Regions from separate parts of the Pseudomonas sp. WC2 genome, predicted to be linked through region 4. Evidence: riboswitches for the same ligand, from Rfam matches in the RefSeq annotation. Region 4 holds a riboswitch; each other region holds the start of a gene.
What was found. A riboswitch is a leader RNA that binds a small molecule or an ion and turns the genes downstream of it on or off. The one in region 4 is predicted to bind cobalamin.
Positions count from the first base shown of each region.

Region 1: it holds a riboswitch for cobalamin, as region 4 does, so the genes downstream of both, cobO (cob(I)yrinic acid a,c-diamide adenosyltransferase) here and cobW (cobalamin biosynthesis protein CobW) in region 4, are expected to answer to the same signal.
Region 2: it holds a riboswitch for cobalamin, as region 4 does, so the genes downstream of both, ACQ4OE_RS10045 (ABC transporter substrate-binding protein) here and cobW (cobalamin biosynthesis protein CobW) in region 4, are expected to answer to the same signal.
Region 3: it holds a riboswitch for cobalamin, as region 4 does, so the genes downstream of both, ACQ4OE_RS05095 (TonB-dependent receptor plug domain-containing protein) here and cobW (cobalamin biosynthesis protein CobW) in region 4, are expected to answer to the same signal.

Region 1 covers NZ_JBOBDR010000011.1:181,609-186,171, forward strand. Annotated here, with positions in the region: gene ACQ4OE_RS15695 (C40 family peptidase) at 1-259, shown strand, start outside; gene ACQ4OE_RS15700 (PQQ-dependent sugar dehydrogenase) at 333-1,646, opposite strand; gene ACQ4OE_RS15705 (hypothetical protein) at 1,713-2,297, opposite strand; cobalamin riboswitch at 2,459-2,683, shown strand; gene cobO (cob(I)yrinic acid a,c-diamide adenosyltransferase) at 2,765-3,376, shown strand; gene ACQ4OE_RS15715 (cobyrinate a,c-diamide synthase) at 3,373-4,563, shown strand, end outside.
Region 2 covers NZ_JBOBDR010000006.1:270,553-275,115, forward strand. Annotated here, with positions in the region: gene ACQ4OE_RS10030 (GNAT family N-acetyltransferase) at 1-24, shown strand, start outside; gene ACQ4OE_RS10035 (ABC transporter ATP-binding protein) at 1-727, opposite strand, end outside; gene ACQ4OE_RS10040 (FecCD family ABC transporter permease) at 724-1,740, opposite strand; gene ACQ4OE_RS10045 (ABC transporter substrate-binding protein) at 1,737-2,750, opposite strand; cobalamin riboswitch at 2,893-3,086, opposite strand; partial or broken gene ACQ4OE_RS10050 (Ppx/GppA family phosphatase) at 3,129-3,389, opposite strand; gene phnX (phosphonoacetaldehyde hydrolase) at 3,626-4,453, opposite strand; gene ACQ4OE_RS10060 (LysR substrate-binding domain-containing protein) at 4,526-4,563, opposite strand, start outside.
Region 3 covers NZ_JBOBDR010000003.1:262,892-267,454, reverse strand. Annotated here, with positions in the region: gene ACQ4OE_RS05105 (ABC transporter substrate-binding protein) at 1-138, opposite strand, end outside; gene ACQ4OE_RS05100 ((2Fe-2S) ferredoxin domain-containing protein) at 135-494, opposite strand; gene ACQ4OE_RS05095 (TonB-dependent receptor plug domain-containing protein) at 494-2,443, opposite strand; cobalamin riboswitch at 2,537-2,742, opposite strand; gene ACQ4OE_RS05090 (autotransporter outer membrane beta-barrel domain-containing protein) at 2,908-4,563, shown strand, end outside.
Region 4 covers NZ_JBOBDR010000002.1:107,286-111,848, forward strand. Annotated here, with positions in the region: gene cobM (precorrin-4 C(11)-methyltransferase) at 1-588, opposite strand, end outside; gene ACQ4OE_RS02500 (cobalamin biosynthesis protein) at 670-1,083, opposite strand; gene ACQ4OE_RS02505 (CbtA family protein) at 1,080-1,781, opposite strand; gene ACQ4OE_RS02510 (CbtB domain-containing protein) at 1,793-1,990, opposite strand; cobalamin riboswitch at 2,114-2,335, opposite strand; cobalamin riboswitch at 2,437-2,648, shown strand; gene cobW (cobalamin biosynthesis protein CobW) at 2,748-3,821, shown strand; gene cobN (cobaltochelatase subunit CobN) at 3,825-4,563, shown strand, end outside.

The DNA.
Region 1 (4,563 bases), on a different contig from region 4:
AACGCGCGAGATGATCGTCATGCAGGCGCCGAATGTCGGCAAGGAAGGTTTGCAAACCGGCGACCTGATCTTCTTCGCCACTAATGGCGGCTCGCAAGTCAGTCATGCGGGGATCTACGTCGGCGAAGGGCGCTTCGTGCATGCGCCGGCCACGGGTGGCACGGTGAAGCTGGACAGCCTGTCGAAGGCGTATTGGCAGAAGGCTTACCTGAGTGCCAAGCGCGTATTGCAGCCAGAGCATCTGGCGCATAACCCGTAATTCAAACTACTCAGAAATCCACTGTGGGAGCTAGCTGTACTAGCTCCCACAGTGTTTTGTGCCAGGCAATAAGTTATTTGGTGGCCGACACTCGCCACACTTTATTGCCCACATCATCCGCCACCAGCAATCCACCTTGGGGGTCGATCACCACGCCTACCGGGCGGCCCAGCGCGTTCTCGTCCTTGTCGAGGAATCCGGTCAGTACATCCACCGGTGTACCGCTCGGTTTGCCGCCGGTAAACGGCACGAAAATCACTTTGTAGCCACTGTGCGGTTTGCGGTTCCACGAGCCGTGCTGGCCGATGAAGGCGCCTTCCTTGAATTGCGCTGGCAAGGTGTTGCCTTCGGCGAAGGTCAGACCAAGCGACGCGGTGTGCGGGCCGACCGCGTAATCCGGGGCGATGGCCTTGGCCACCAGGTCGAGATTTTGCGGTTCGACGCGCACATCCACATGTTGGCCGTAGTAGCTGAACGGCCAGCCATAGAAACCACCGTCCTTGACCGAGGTGATGTAGTCCGGCACCAGATCGCTGCCGATTTCGTCACGCTCGTTGACCGCTGTCCACAGCGCGCCGCTGGTGGGCTCCCACGCCAAGCCGTTCGGGTTGCGGATGCCTGAGGCGAAGATCCGGTGATTGCCGGTCGCCCGATCCACTTCCCAAATCGCTGCGCGACCTTCTTCTTTATCCAGACCATTTTCGCCCACGTTGCTGTTCGAGCCGACAGTCACATACAGCTTGTTGCCGTCCTTGCTGGCGATAACGTTTTTGGTCCAGTGATGGTTCAGCGTGCCGCCGGGCAGATCGGTCACCTTGATCGGCTGCGTCTTGATCTCGGTCGCGCCGGGCTCGTAATGGAAGCGCAACAGTCGATCGGTGTCGGCGACGTACAAATCATTGCCGACCAGGGTCATGCCGAAGGGCGAGTTGAGGTTTTGCAGAAATACCGTGCGGGTTTCGGCCACGCCATCGTGGTCGGCATCGCGCAGCAGGGTGATGCGATTCGGGCTCGGCACGCCGGCGCCGGCCTTGCCCATGACGGTCTTCATGACCCAGCCCTTGATGCCTTTGCTGTCGTCGGGTTTCGGCGGAGCGTTGGTTTCAGCCACCAGTACGTCACCGTTCGGCAGCACGTAGAGCCAGCGCGGATGGTCGAGGCCTTCGGCGAAGGCGGCGACTTGCGTGCCGGCCGCTGCCGTTGGTTTGGCGCCCTCGGGCCAGCCGACCGCCGGGGCGATGTTCACCGTCGGGATCAGGGTTTTGTTTGGTTCGGGCAACTTCGGGGACGGACCGGTGCCGTCGGAGACTTGCAGGCTGGAGGATTCACCGCAGGCGGCAAGTCCTCCGGCGAAGGCGATGACAAAAACGAGCTGGGGCTTGCGCATTGCTGATCTTCCCTATGAATGCATTCTTAATCATAGAGGAGGGCGCAAGCCCGATGGTTCAACTGCTTAGCCGCGTGCTTCCTTGAACAGCACGGCAATGCCGGGGTGATAGTTGCCCGCTTCGCTGCGCAATTTTCGGTAGGCGTAGGGGAAATACCAGGCAACCGCGCAGGTGTGTTCCTTTTGCAGGTCATCAACCATGTCCTGCAGCTCTTCAGGGCTGGCGCTGTGTTGGGCTTTTTGCGGGGCGACAAACAGGCAGCCGAGCTTAAGGTCGCTGGCGAAGCTGATGCGTTTGGCATCGCTGGTGATGTCGAGGAGGGCTTGGGTCAGGTTGAGATTGTTGACCCGAGGCCAGCGCTGTGTGGCCTGGATATACACCCGATCTTCGGCGCCGGCGATGAACAGATCCGCGCGGGCATTGCGCTCGCCTTCTTCATTCTGTTTGCGCGTGGCAGTGTCGTTCAGGGTGACCAGCTCGGCCATCCAGGCGGCTGCCGAGAGCAATCCGAGATTGGCTTTCTCGTCATGCCAGTAAGGGGTGTCGCTGTCGCCGCGCACGGCGTTGTAGCGGTCGATACAGTCAAACCAGCGTTCAAGCATCGGGCGCAGGAATTCCAGGCGCGGGTTGCTGATGATCATGCCTTGCATCGTCATCATCCTTATTGTTGTAGTGGCTTTTCGGGAAAAGCATGGCTCTTTGATATCATTTGTATCGGCATGGCACAAGATTGGCGGCAGATAATTGATCGACGGCAGTTATTCGCCCGCTGGCCGCCTCTTTAATTGACGCTCCACCCCCAACCCTCTAACCTTCGCGGCTTGTTTCAGGTGCTCTGTGGCTGCGGTCGACAGAGTGAAACAGGGAAGCCGGTGAGGCTTGTCTTCAAGCGAAGAACGATCACGATCCCGGCGCTGCCCCCGCAACGGTAAATGAGTAAAAGCTGCGTCGAATGCCACTGCTTAAAGCGGGAAGGCGCGCAGTCAGGCAGACGCCGCTCATGAGCCCGGAGACCGGCCTGATCCATCCAGCGGCATCACGGTGGGCGATGCCAGGCTTTTTGCCGTCTATTCTTTTGCCTGCCCGCCGTTATCCAGCCCCAACGGAGAGCTCCCCCATGACTGATTCCCCCGAGCGCGACGAACGCCACCTGGCGCGTATGCAGCGCAAAAAAGCCGTGATCGACGAACGCATCGCCAACTCGCCTGACGAGTGCGGCCTGGTGCTGGTGCTGACCGGTAACGGCAAAGGCAAAAGCAGCTCGGCGTTCGGTATGCTCGCCCGCGCCATGGGCCATGGCATGCAGTGCGGCGTGGTGCAGTTCATCAAGGGCCGCAACAGCACCGGCGAAGAGTTGTTCTTCCGCCGCTTCCCCGAGCAAGTGCGCTTCCACGTGATGGGCGAGGGCTTCACCTGGGAAACCCAGGACCGTCAGCGCGACATCGCCGCCGCCGAAGCCGCGTGGGCCGTGTCCCGTGAGTTGCTGCGTGATCCGTCGATCGGTCTGGTGGTGCTCGATGAGTTGAACATCGCCCTCAAGCACGGCTACCTCGATCTCGATCAGGTGCTCAGCGATCTGCAGGCCCGTCCGCCGATGCAGCACGTGATCGTCACCGGTCGCGCGGCGAAGCCGGAAATGATCGAAATGGGCGACACGGTCACCGAAATGGGCATGCTCAAACACGCCTTCCAGGCAGGCATCAAAGCGCAGAAAGGCGTCGAACTTTGAATCAACCACGTCACTGCCCGGCGGTACTCATTGCCGCGCCGGCTTCCGGTCAGGGCAAGACCACCGTCACCGCCGCACTCGCTCGTTTGCATCGCAATCAGGGGCGCAAGGTGCGCGTGTTCAAATGCGGCCCGGATTTTCTCGACCCGATGATCCTCGAGCGCGCCAGCGGTGCGCCGGTGTATCAACTGGATATGTGGATGGTCGGCGAGCAGGAAAGTCGTCGGCTGTTGTGGGAAGCCGCCGCCGAGGCGGATCTGATTCTGATCGAAGGCGTGATGGGTCTGTTCGACGGTACGCCGTCCAGCGCCGATCTGGCTCGGCACTTCGGTGTGCCGGTGCTCGGTGTGATCGACGGCACTGCCATGGCGCAGACCTTTGGGGCGTTGGCGTTGGGTTTGGCGAAGTATCAGCCGGATCTGCCGTTTGCCGGTGTGTTGGCCAACCGCGTTGGCACTCTGCGCCATGCGCAACTGCTCGAAGGCAGTCTCACCGAAGGTCTGCGCTGGTACGGCGCGTTGTCTCGCGAGACCGGCATCGAACTGCCGAGTCGCCATCTCGGCCTGGTCCAGGCCAGCGAATTGAATGATCTCGATGTGCGTCTCGACGCTGCCGCCGATGCCCTCGCCAGCAGTTGCGAGGTAGCGCTGCCACCGGCCGTGGAATTCGCCGCGCCTGACGTCATCGCCGTCGAGCCGCTGTTGAAGAATGTGCGAATCGCCGTCGCCCGGGATGAGGCGTTTGCCTTCACCTACGGCGCGAGCCTCGATCTGTTGCGCGCGATGGGTGCCGAGTTGAGCTTCTTCTCGCCAATCCGCGACACGCAATTGCCGGAGGCGGACAGTCTGTATTTGCCCGGCGGGTATCCGGAATTGCATCACGTGGCGTTGTCACAGAACACGTCGATGGTTGCGGCGATCCGAGCGCATCATGCAGCGGGCAAACCGTTGCTCGCTGAGTGTGGCGGGATGCTGTATCTGCTCGGTTCGTTGACGGATGTTGAAGGCACTCGCGCCGAGTTGGTCGGGTTGCTCAAGGGCGACGCGGTGATGCAAAAGCGTCTGGCGGCGTTGGCGTTGCAAGCGGTGGATCTGCCGGAAGGATCGTTGCGTGGGCACACGTATCATCATTCGCTGACGACTACCGAACTGGCGCCGATTGCGCGGGGTTTGAGCCCGAATGGCGGG
Region 2 (4,563 bases), on a different contig from region 4:
GGTCCGTCAGGTAATGCGCCCTGACCCCGAAAGTATCTTGTAGTCGCGCAGGCGTCAGCACCTCCAGCGGCTTGCCCAGAGCAACCAGTCGCCCGCGCTCCAGCACCGCCAGTCGATCACAGTTGAGCGCCTGATTGAGATCATGCAAGGCGATCAGCGTGGTCACCGGCAGCGTTCGCACCACGTTGAGAATGCTCAATTGATGCTGAATGTCGAGGTGATTGGCGGGCTCGTCCAACAACAGCATCTGCGGTCGCTGAGCCAGTGCCCGAGCAATGTGAACGCGCTGGCGTTCACCGCCGGACAAACTGCGCCAGAGACGATTGCGCAGGTGCAGGGCGTCCACATCGATCAGCGCCTGCTCGACGATGGCATCGTCCGCCGCTGACCACGGTTGCAGCGCCGACAGCCACGGTGTGCGCCCCAGCGCCACGGCGTCGAACACGCGGATGCCGTCGTCGGTGTCGGCCTGTTGCTCGACCACCGCGAGGGTTTGCGCAATGCGTCGGCGGGGCATTTTACCCAGACGCTGACCGTCAATAAGCACCTCGCCAGCGCTCGGTTCGCGCAGCCCGGCGAGCAGTTTCAGCAGCGTCGATTTGCCCGAGCCATTCGGTCCGACAATGCCGAGGGTTTCGCCACGCCGGACCTCAAGCCTGACGCCGTTGAGCAGTTCGGCGCCGCGCACCTTGAAGCTCAATCCGCTACAACTCAGGACGCTGTTCATCGCGCGGACCTGCGGCCAACCAGAATCAAGGCAAATACTGGCGCGCCGACCAGCGCCGTGATCACCCCGACCGGAATCACTTGACCCTTGATCAACGTGCGCGACAACACGTCCGCGGCAATCAGAAACACCGCTCCACCCAAGGCACTGGCCGGCAACAGTCGGCCATGGCCGGTGCCGAGCAACAGGCGCGCGGCGTGGGGAATCACCAGACCGACAAAGCCGATCGAGCCGACAATCGACACCATCACCGCCGTCACCAGCGCCGCGCAACCGATCAGCAGAATCTGCACGCGCCGCACTGCAATGCCCAGCGATGCCGCCGAATCCGCACCAAAGGTAAACGCATCCAGTGCGCGCCGATGCCACAGACACACCGCCAGCCCCAACAAAGCCGCCGGCACCGCCAGCCACACCGACGGCCAACGCACGCCGCCGAGATTGCCGAGCAGCCAGAACATGATCCCGCGCGCCTGTTCGGAGCTGGCCGAGCGGGTGATCAGAAATGCGGTCAATGCGTTGAACAGCTGCGAACCGGCGATGCCGGCGAGAATGATTTGCCCGGTGCCGCTGGCCGAACCACTGACCCGCGCCAGCAGAATCACCAGCACGAACGCCATCACGGCGCCGGCGAAGGCGCCGACCGACAGCGAGATAACGCCAGCGCCGACGCCGAGCAACGCGACCATCACCGCCCCGGTCGAGGCGCCCGCGGAGATCCCCAGAAGATACGGGTCGGCCAGCGGGTTGCGCAGCAGCGACTGCAAAATCACTCCGCACGTTGCGAGCCCGGCGCCGCAGGCCGCGGCGACCAGCGCGCGGGTCAGGCGATAGTTCCAGACAATGCCTTCGTCGATGGGGTCGAGCACATGTCCGGCGCCCCACAGTTTGTTGGCCAGCACTTGCAGGACGATGCTCGGTTCAATCGAGGTTTCACCAATGGCCACGCCGGCGATCAGTGCCACCGAGAGGATCGCCAACGCCAGCAGTACTCGGATCAATCGCTGAGTCATTTCGACAGGTCATAGCCGTTGATGGCCGTGGCCAGTTGTTCCAGACCATCGAACATGCGCAGGCTGGCCTGCATCGCCATGGCATCAAGAATGATGATGCGGTTGTTTTTCACCGCGTCCATGTTGCGTGTCACCGGGTCGCTGCGCAGGAACGCGAGTTTCTTTTCATAGTCGTCAGCGGGGAAGCGGCGGCGATCCATGCGCGCGATCACCAGAAAGGTCGGGTTGGCCTTGGCAATGGTTTCCCAGCCCACGGTCGGCCATTCTTCGTCGGACTTCACAACGTTGCGCACGCCGAGGGTGCTGAGCATGAAATCGGGAATGCCTTTGTGCCCGGCCACAAATGGCTCGATGTCCATTTCGGCGCTGGAGAACCAGACCAATGCGCTGGCGTCCTTCAACTGTTTGCCTTGGGCGGTGGCGATGGATTTGGCGAGGCTGGCCTTGAGCTGGCCATTGAGCTGTTGACCGCGATCCTGCACATCGAAGATTTGCGCCAGTTGGCTCACGCTTTTGTAAATGCTGTCGATGCTGAAGGGCGCCAGCCGCGTGCCGTCGGCACCGACCAGATTGTCCTTGGCCTCGCAATCGGAGGGCAGCAGGTAGGTGGGGATTTTCAGTTCATGAAACTGCTCCCGAGTGCCGACCGCGCCTTGCGGACCGACCATCCATTCCAGCTCCACGGCAACCAGTTCCGGGCGCTTGCCGATGACTGCTTCGAAGCTCGGTTCGTTATCCGCCAGGCGTTCGATCTTGTCGTTCTGCGCCTTGTATTTATCCAGCACATTGTTGAACCACAGCGAAGTGCCGACGACTTTATCCGCCAGACCCATGGCGTAGAGCATTTCCGTGCCGGCCTGGCCGATGGTCACCGTACGTGCTGGGGCGTGCTGAAAAGTCAGCGTGCTGCCGCAGTTCTCAAGCGTCAGGGGATAGACCGTCGGTGCCGCATGAGCCAAGGCGCAAAGACTCAGACCGGTGATGAGGGTAGCAACGCGAGGCAGCAGCATGGGGCAGTCTCCAAGGGTTCCGTACGGGGCGGGGGGGTACGGATTGGAAACACACCTTCGAACGCGGTCAGGGAAACCTGCGCAAGGCCGGCATTTGATCAAAGACGCGCGGCACGATGTCCTTCCCGGACACCCCGCCGGTTAGTCAGTCACTGTGCCGGCAGGTCTCCTGACTGATGCGTCATCGCCGCGCTCCGGCCTTCCCGGGATTCACCCAGTGGCAGTCGTGGAGCAGGCTCAGCACCTACAGTTGCGGGGGCAGTTCCGATTGATGCTGTGCAAGCATTTCGGATTCCCTATTAATCCCGTGTGGAAACCGGCGGCGGCATGGTAGTCGATCAGGCCGCTGAAGGGGAGACGAATCTGTCGGGACGAGGATTAATGGCGGTTCATCAACCCGAGCAATACGCCCAGGCGCAGGCCCGGTTCAGACGGCGCCATCTGCGCGATGCCGAAGACTTTGAAGGCGGCCAGCATCAGCACCAGGCCGGCGGGCAGAATGCTTTGGCGATAGGGTTGCAGGCCGGCAATTTTGAGCTGTTGGACGTTGCTCACCTTCAGCAGAAGCAGCGACAGGCGCAGCAGTCCGCCGTAGGTAATGCCGTCCTGGCCGTAGTCATTGAGCCGATTGGCCTTGAGCGAAGGTGTGACTGTCATGACACTGTCATGATTCAGCGCCTATGCTGAGGTCAATACATCGCGTGTTCTTAAAGTTTCTGCTGCCAGTTTTGGCAGCTTTTTTTTGCCTGGGATTTGAGCGAGACCGCTGATCGTTCCCATGCTCCGCGTGGGAACGGCTCTAGGGACGCTCCGCGTCCAGTGACGCGGAGCGTCACGGGCTGCATTCCCACGCAGAGCGTGGGAACGATCAGGTGTCAGCAGGCTTGCGGGGTTTCGCCGCGCGCCAGGCGTGCGTTGATGTCGTCGATGACTTCAGGCAGCTCGGCAATGGTGTCGATCAAGTAATGCGGACGCGATGGCGCGAACATCTTGCCGATGCGCTCACGTTCTTCCGCGAGACGATCCGACGGCAACGCTTTGAACTGTTCGTAGGTCAATCCGAGCGCATTCCCCGAGCAAGTCAACGCCACCGTCCACATCCCCGCGCTACGCCCTTCAAGAATCCCCGGCCAGGTGTCATCAACCTTGACGCACGCGGCCACATCATCGATGCCCAAGGCAATCACGTTGGCCAACGACTGCGCCGGATACGGCCGGCCATTGGGCACTTCATCGGTGGCGACGACATGGTCAGCGACATAACCATTCTCTCGCGCCAGCTCGACAACCTTGGCCATCACCACCGCCGGATACCCGGAGCACGAACCAATCTTCAAACCCTTGTCGCGCAACGCCGCAATCGCTTCGAACGCACCGGGAATCACCGCCGAATGCAGGGCGATCTTCTCGATCTGCAACGGCATGAAGCGTTCGTAGATCGCTGTCACATCGTCGTCACTCGGCAAGCGATCAAACGCGGCGCGATAACGCTCGGCGATCTGCGGCAGGTTGCACAACGTGCGGATGTGATCCCATTTGCCCATGCCCATCGGGCCGCGCGCTTCCTCCAGCGATACCGCGACGCCGAACTCGGCAAAGGCTTCGACGAAAATCTGCGTCGGCGCAAATGAGCCGAAATCGACAACGGTGCCGGCCCAGTCAAGGATCGCGGCTTGCAGGTGAGTCGGTTGTTGGTACTGCATGGTCAATCTCCGTTTTCAGGTAAGCGTTGGCCGTCCCTCAAGGCAGGGGTCGGCGGTGGGCGTCAGGGGTGATCAATTCATGGGCGGCGCTGAGTCGAACAGTTCGGCAA
Region 3 (4,563 bases), on a different contig from region 4:
ATCAGCGGCATGCTGATTCAGCGCGACGATGCGCGAAGGCCGCGCGACGCTCCAGGTTTCGCCGCAGTTGCGATAACTGTCGGCCAGCACTGGCGATGAACAGAGCAGGGCGCCGATCCAGCATACGAGCGATCTCATGGCCGCGCCTTGATCAGCAGATCTTCGACCACTTCACCGCCGAGCAGATGCTGCTCGACCAATCGCTGCACATCTTCGTCGCTGTGCACGCCATACCAGCAGGCGTCCGGATACACCGTCAGCACCGGGCCGAGGTTGCACGGAAACTGACAGTGCGTGCGCGTCAGCAACACACCGCCGGGGGTTTCGATGCGATCGTGCGCCAGCAAATGCCGGCGCAACGTCTTCCATAACTGTTGGGCGCCGCGCTGGGTGCAGCGCGGGCCGGTACAGATGAACACGTGGCGCGCATGCTCGGGCACATGCGACCAGTCCGGGTGCGTGTCGACACCGTCGACGGTTTGGATGTCACTCATCAGAAGCGGTACGTGTAACGTACTTCGGAGGTGAATGGCCGGCCAAGGTTGTCGACGTTGCTCGAGCGGCTGGTGACGTAATCGCGGTCGAACAGGTTTTCGACCAACAGGCTCACGCGGTGCTGATGGGCATGGTCGAGGTAGCGATAGGCGTCGGCATCGACCACCGAATAGTGGCCGTATTCGACGTGTTTCGAGCTGATCACGTCGCGGATATAGCGGATCGCACCGCCGGCGCCCCACATGCGCGTCTCCGACTCGTAGCCGACCCGCGAACGGGCGAAGAAGCTTGGAATGTCATTGATCGTCACGCCGTCGCGGGACTCGGTGAGGTTGCGGGTCATGTCCGCTTGCAGGCTCCATTGATCGTTGAGCGCGAGTTTGGCGTCGGCCTCGAAACCGCGCATCTGGATCTGGCCCTGACCGTTGACCCACTGGATATCGTCGAGGGTGATCAGGTCGTCGATCTTGCGTTTGAACAAGGTCACGCTGGCGCTGAACTCACGGTCGAGCAGCAGGCCTTTGTAATCGACACCGAGTTCGGCGTTGCGGCTTTTCTCCGGTTTGAGGTTGCGATTGCCGATCTCGTCGCCCGGCTCGTTGACGAACAGTTGCTCGGCGTTCGGCAGTTTGTACGCCGTGCCGTACTGGCCGCGCAGGGCCCAATGGTCGTTGAGGTCATACAGCGAAGTGAGCATGCCGACCGTGGCGCTATCACCGCCGCCCATGGCTTCATGACGGACGCCGATGCTCGGGTGCCAGTCGGGCAGGGCGTCGATTTGCGGGCGCAGTTGCGTGTAAACGGCGTGCGCTTCGGCCTTGTCGTTGTCGATGATCAGCACATCGTCCTGACCCTTGAACCATTGGTTGTCCGTACCGAACACCAGCACATGCCCGCCGGACAATTCAGCTTTGCCTTCGGCCTGCACGCCCCAATCGGTGAAGCCCCAATAGTCGTTGTGGTTGATGACTTTGGTGCCACCGCCCTCGACGTTGTTGATCCGGGTGTAGCGCGTGTCCCAATCGTTGATGTGGCCTTTGACGAAGTAGCTCAGGCGCTCGTTGACGTTCTGTTCGAAGGTCGCCGTGGCGATCTGCTGTACGCGGTCGTTGGTGGTTTTGTGGTTGTCGACCGGGCGAGCGAAATCGAGGTTGGCGTCGGCATACTGGTAGAACAATTCCAGCCGCGAATCATCGCCGAACGACTGGATCGCCTTGCCGCCAAACGTGGTGACTTCGTAGGCGCGGTTCTTCTCGCTGACGTTTTTCAGGTCGCTGTTGCGATAGGGCTGGTAGCCATCGGAGACGTTGTGGCTGACGTACGCCAGCAAGCCGAGATCGCCGAAGCCATTGCTGAAAATGTTCTCGACCCGCGCATCTTCAGTGGTGCCGCCAAACGTATCGACGCCGACGTTCACCTCACCGGCGCCTTTGCGCGATTGCGGGCTGCGGGTGACGATGTTGATCACGCCGGAGACGGCTTGCGTGCCGAACAACAGACTCTGCCCGCCCTTGAGCACTTCGATGCGTTCGATGGCGTTGGCCGGCAGGGTGTCCAGGTACAGACCGCCGTACAGACGGTTATTCAGGCGCACGCCGTCGAGCAGGATCAGCGTGTCGTCATTGCGTCCGCCCAATAGCGAATAGGTGCCGTAGTCGAACGGGCCGTTTTTCGGCGCGACATACAGGCCGGGAATGAACATCTGCATCACGCGGCTGACGTCAGCGCTGGGGCCGGCGCGTTCGATCTGCTCGCGACTGACGATCTCGACTTTGCTGCCGTAGTGCGCCATATCGGCGACGGTGGTGGACTCCACTGACGGCGCGGAAACGATTTGCTGATTGAGTTCCAGCGGTGCGTCATCGGCCAGCAGAGCAGGGCTGAACAGACAGCTGAACACACAGCTGAACAGAAGGGTTGGAACAGAGGTGTTGAAACGTCGAATCATTGTCTTCTCGAAAAGGATCTTCGCAGAAGAGCATGCAGGAGAAGGCACCGCGCACACGCCGACACCGGCCCATGCCCGCCCACCGCAGGATTTTGCCAAACGAAATTCCAGGCCGGTCTCCGGGCTCGCGCGTATCGAGGCTTTCACCTTCCCATGGCCGTCTGGCCACAGTGGTGTATCGAAAGCATCACGCGCATACCGTTGCGGGGGCAGCACCGGACTCGTTCAAACAGAACCTACCGGTTTCCCGTTTCACCCCAAGCACGGCGGCAGGGGGCACCTGAAACAGGCCGGCATCTGAACATTCGACAGACCGTTCGTCAACTTGCCTGCCAGCGCCAGGTCCGCGGAGCGCTGCGACTTTGGAAATAACTACTAAGGTCTATAGCGGTAATCACCGCAATATTTCCGTGGCGCCAACAACGGCCATCCAATAGTGCTGAGGGTTGAACAAGGAGGTTCCGATGACAGGCGCAAGCCACCAATCCTTTCCGGGATTCGCGCCCCATTTCAGGCGTAACGCGTTGCTGTTGGCCGTGGCCAATGCGCTGCTGTTGAGTGAAGCCCAAGCAGCCTGCGGGCCGCTCGCGGCGGGTGCTTATAACGTCTCGCAAACCTGTTTGCCCACTGCCGGTGTCGATGCCTCGATCAGCACTCAAGCGGGCACCACCATCACCACCACCGCAGGCTCTTCGCTGAACAGCCGTGGCAACAACGCCAACACCACGCTGAGCCTCAGCGGCACGACGGTCGACAGCACGCCACCGACAGCGGCCAACGCAGTGTTCGCCAACGTCATCGGCACCACCGGCAATGCGACGCTGACCGTCGACGGCGGCACCAACACGGTCAACATTGGCGGCAGTGGACTGGACGCCTTGGCGATCACCAATGCCAGCACTGGGTTGTCGACGTTTTCGGTGACCTCGGGCACCACGCTGAACATCCTCAACACCGTGGTCGGCAACGAACACGATGGCATCGACGTCAGCGCTAATGGTGGCGGGGCGATCAATCTGAGCCATCAGGGCAGCGGGCAGATCACCTTGCTCGGCGGCAACGGCATCTGGACCAAAGCCACCGGCAGTGGCGAGACCAACGTCAACGTCGGCGCCGGGGTGAGCATTCTGGTCAACAACGATGATGCGTTGTCCGCCGGCCTGCCGATTATCGACGACACGCTGCCGACTGCGGGCATTGGCAACCATGCCGGTGTCCATACACGCGCGGTCAATGGCAACACCACCGTGGTCACCGCCGCCAATGTCCAAGCCATCGGCATGAATGCGTTCGGCGTGTTTACCGAGGGCGGGGCGGGCAATACCAGTCTGACCAACAGCGGCACGCTCAGCACCAGCGGCCTCAACGGTTTCGGGATCCGCGCGTTCTCCAGCGTCGGCAGCATCGACATCGTCAACAGCGGCGCGATCACCACCACCGGCGGCGCCGCGCACGGCATCTACGCCAACGATAACGTCGGCGCCACGGGTTCGATCAGCATTGAAAACAATGCTGCGATCACTGTCGGTGACGCTGCCAATAGCGCCGGTTCGCGGGCGATCTACATCATCAAACGCGGCCCCGGCGATGCCACCATCACCGGCAGCGGCAATCTCACGGTGTTCGGCAACCCCAACACCACACGCGGCTACGGCATCATCGTCAGCGCCGAAAACAACAACGTCCTCATCGATTATTCCGGCAACATTTTTGCCAGCGGTTTTGGCGCTGGCGGTATTCGGGTGGATTCGACGGCGGGCAACGTGCGGGTTGTTTACAGCGGTGATCGCATCGAAACCCTCAACAGCAACGCCAACGGTATTTATGCCTCGACCCAGTCACCGACCGGCACGGTGGACGTGAACGCTGGCGGCACGATCATCACCCACTCCAACGCCGGTTCTGGCGATGGCACCGGGATTGGTTCGTTCGGTATTCAGGCGCTGACGTTGGGCGGCAATGTCAGCGTTGCGTTCACCGGGCCGCTGATCGACGTCAACGGTCAGGGCGCGGCGATTCTGGCGGGTAATGCCTTCAACGGTGGCAGTGGCGTCGGCACGTTGAGTGTCAATAACAGCGGCGAATTGATCGCGCGCGGTGACCAGCAGCGCGGCATTCGC
Region 4 (4,563 bases):
CTGATCCGGCCATGTCGCCCGGTGAATCACCGCAATCGGGCAATCCGCGCCGTAATGCGGCACCAGTTCGGCCAGAATCTTATCCAGATGATTGACCCCCAAATGAATCGCCATGGTCGCTCCATGCTGCGCCAGACTGCCGAGTCCTTCACCCGCCGGCATCGCGGTTTTATCGGCATAACGGGTCAGAATCACGCTTTGCGAAACGTCCGGCAACGTCAGTTCGGCGCCCAGCAGCGCTGCACACGCTGCGGTGGCGGTCACACCCGGGACGATTTCAAAGGCAATCCCAAGTTCACGCAAATGACGAATCTGCTCGCCAATCGCGCCATACAGACTCGGATCGCCGGAATGCACCCGTGCCACATCCTGGCCCTTGGCGTGCGCGGTTTTGATCAAATCGATGATTTGCTCCAGATGCAATTCAGCGCTGTTGACCACGGTCTCGGCCTGATGACCTTCGAGTACCGCCGCTGGCACCAATGAGCCTGCATAAATGATCACCGGACAACTGCGGATCAACCGCTGGCCTTTGACAGTGATCAATTCCGGGTCGCCGGGGCCGGCGCCGATGAAGTAGACGGTCATCGTTGAATCCTTTGAAAAAGCGGCTCGGCAATCCCTACAGATGAAGATTGCTCATGATCGATGGCGGGGATTATCGGGATTTTAAGCAGCGCCAGCCAATGCCAGGGTCGCCTGAGCGTATTTTTGCCTGGAAATCAGCAGTTTCGCGGGGGCTTGAATCAGCTGTTCGGCCAGTGCCAGTGCGGCACTTTCGGCGACGCCGTAGCAACCCGTACGCTCAAAAGCGATCTGCGAATGGTGACTGAGCCTGAGCTGATAATTGGCCAGTTCCTCGCTGCTGAAGTATTGCAAGGGCAGGGCCAGTTGCTCGGCGAGCTCTTGCAAACCCGGCTCGTCACGCTTCAGATCGATACTGGCCAGCGCCTTGACTGCCGCCAGTTCGATACGATGGGCCTGCAACGCTTGATCAAGCAACGCGCGCAGCGTGCTGGCCGGGCAGCCGCGCTGGCAGCCTAGGCCGACGACAAAGGTCGGCGCTGCGCGGTCATGGGTCATGCGTGATATTGACCATCGCTTTTGCGGCGGAACAACCAAGCGCTGATCAGGCCGAGAGCCAGCCAGAACGCCACGTTGGTCAGCTGCGAAGCGATTTTGAACTGAGCTTCCAGAGCTTCCGGAGCGAGCATCGAGTGCACTTCCGGTTGCGGTGCGCCGATCACGTGCGGCACGGCAAGAATCGCCACGCCGAGAATCTTCATCAGCCAGTGACGGCTGAACGCGATCAACGACAGTCCGACCGCAGTCGAAGCGGCCGTGCCGATCCACCACATCTGACGCGAGGCCAGATCCGCAGCGGCTGTGCCCGGCAATTCAGGCGGCAGGCCCAGGGTCGGCGCGAGGACGAACGTGGCGTAACCGGCCAGACCCCAGAGCAAACCTTGCGAGGTTTTGGTCGGTGCGCGCAGGGTATAGAGGCCAGCGAGCATCAGGGCGAAACCCACGGCCACCACCAGATTGCCACCGGTGGTCGAGACAACGCGCTGCCAGCCATCTTCCGGCTCCCAGGCTTCGGCATCGTGCGTATGCGCGGCGGTGCCGGCGGCGTGCTCATGAACCTCGGCAACAGGTTCGGCTTTCTCGAAGGTTTCCGCTTGCAGAATCAGCGGCGAGACCCAGAAGCTTTGCAGCAGAGTGAGGAGCAGGGCGGCCAGCAGACCGGTGAAACCTGCGGTTTGCGCGATACGCTTGATCATGTCGGCAGGTCTCAATGGCACGGGAACGCGGCGCTGTGGCGGGTATCGTGGGCGGCGTTGTGCACCGCTTCGATGTGCGAGAAACCGGCGAAATAGACCAGGCTGGCGCCGAGAATCGACGCGAAGATCGCGGCGGTCAGGCGTTGGCTCAATGTGGCCGTGCTGGCGATTTTGTCCGTGTTGCTGCCGGTGCTGCTGATGATCGACATGGCGCTTCCCTCTGGAGTGTCAGCGGGTGATCTAGAGCGCATGAAAACCCCGGCGTGACGAGCACGCAGGGGTTCGAACAGCGCCCGCCCACCGCGGGTTTGTTATGTTCAGCGACGCACGATGCGCACTGTGTGTTGCGGGCCGGTCTCCGGGCTCACGAGGGGGTGGCGTCAGGCCGACCTGCAAGCGTCACCTTCCCATGCCTTACTGGCACAGTGGTTTTGACGCTTCGCTCGCTTACCGTTGCGGGGGCAGCACCGGACTGACATGGGCTTGAGTAAAGCACATGATTCACCGGTTTCCCGTTTCACCCTGTGAAGGGCACCCGTAACAAGGTGTGTAGGAGAGCATGGCTCGGGGATTTTAGTCAATTTTGTGGCTGGATCCGTTGCTGCGGTAAACGGATATGCCCCCAATCCAACATTGACCCATAAGCAAGCCATGCGTAGCCTTGCGCCTTCGAGGTTCTTCGGCCCACGCCGAAGCTAAGAAGGGAACGCGGTCAATGCCGCGGCTGCCCCCGCAACTGTGAACGGTGATGTTCGCTGCCACGCCACTGCCAGCTCAACTGATGAGCCAGCGGGAAGGCGCAGCCAACGCCAGGCCCCACGCCTGAACACCGTCAGCCAGGAGACCTGCCTCGTCACAGATTCTCACTACAACCGGGCGGGGTGATCCGGTGGCGAACGCTTCCGGCGCGCACGCGCGTTGCCGGTTCTCGTCCCGTATGCCCGCCGCTTGCCAAAGGGCATACCGATGAAAACACTGGCCAAACTCCCCGTCACCATCGTTACCGGCTTCCTCGGCTCGGGCAAAACCACCTTGCTGCGCCACATGCTCGACAACGCTCAGGGCCGTCGCATCGCGGTGATCGTCAACGAGTTCGGCGAGTTGGGCATCGACGGTGAAATCCTCAAGCAATGCACCATCGGTTGCACCGAAGAAGAAGCCACTGGCCGTGTTTACGAATTGGCCAACGGCTGCCTGTGCTGCACGGTTCAGGAAGAATTCTTCCCGGTGATGCGCGAATTGGTCGCGCGTCGCGGCGACCTCGACCACATCCTCATCGAAACCTCGGGCCTGGCCCTGCCAAAACCGCTGGTACAAGCTTTCCAGTGGCCGGAAATCCGCAGTGCCTGCACCGTTGACGCAGTGATCACCGTGGTCGACAGCCCGGCCGTGGCGGCCGGCACCTTCGCGGCATTCCCGGATCAGGTCGATGCGCAACGCAAACTCGACCCGAACCTCGACCACGAATCGCCGCTGCACGAGCTGTTCGCCGACCAACTGGCCAGCGCCGACCTGGTCATCCTCAACAAAGCCGACCAGACCAGCCCGGAAGACCTCGCTCGCGTGCGCGCTGAAGTCGCCGAAGAGCTGCCGCCAGCGGTGAAAATCATCGAAGCCAGCAACGGTCGTCTGCCGCTGGACGTGTTGATCGGCCTCGGCGCCGGTTCAGAAGAGCACATCGACAGCCGTCACAGCCATCACGATCACCACCACGGTGAAGGCGATGACGACCACGATGACCACGATCACGACGCTTTCGATTCGATCTCGATCGAACTGCCGCAAGCTGACGAAAGCCTGCTGCTCGACGCGCTGACGCAACTGGTGGTCCAGCACGGCATCCTCCGTGTCAAAGGTTTCGCCGCCATCCCGAACAAGCCAATGCGTCTGCTGATTCAGGGCGTGGGCACGCGTTTCGACAAGCATTTCGACCGTCAGTGGGGCGCCGATGAAGCGCGCGTGACGCGTCTGGTGTTGATCGGTCAGGAACTCGACGCCGCACAACTCGAAGCGCAACTGCGCGCCGCGCTCAGCGTTTAAGCCATGCACCTGCTCAGGACCCAGCCCGGCGGTTTCGTCTCGGATGACAATATTGCCGACCTTGGACAAACCCCCGCCGAGCTGGTGATCCTGTGCAGCGGCGACTCCAGTCTCGCGCTGCTCGCCGAGGCTGCGCAGCAGTTGCCGGAGGATTATCCGAGCCTGCGTCTGGCCAATCCGATGCAGGTGCAGAATCACGCTTCGGTCGATCTGTACGTCGACGAAGTGCTGCGTCACGCCAAGGTAATTCTGATTTCCCTGCACGGCGGCATCGCTTATTGGCGGTATGGCGTCGAGCGTTTGATCGAGTTGGCCGACCGCGGTGTGCAGGTGATTCTGGTGCCGGGCGACGACCGTCCCGATCCGGAGCTCAGCGACTTGAGCACGGTCAATGCCGAGGATCGCGACCGGCTCTGGCAGTTCTTGCGTCAGGGCGGCATGGGCAATGCGCTGGATTTCTTCCGATGCATGGCCAGCCGTTGGCTCGACCGCGATTACCCGTGGGCCGAGCCTCAAGCATTGCCGCGCACGGCGATTTACCACCCGAACAAACCCACCGCCGCACTGAGTGACTGGCAAGCCGAATGGCTGCCTGAGCAACCGGTCGCGGCGGTGCTGTTTTATCGCTCACACCTGCAAGCGGCGAACACGGCGTTTATCGATGTTTTCTGCCAGCGCCTGCAAGCGGCGGGGCTCAATCCGCTGCCGATCGCGGTGGCCAGTCTGAAAGAGCCCAGCTGCC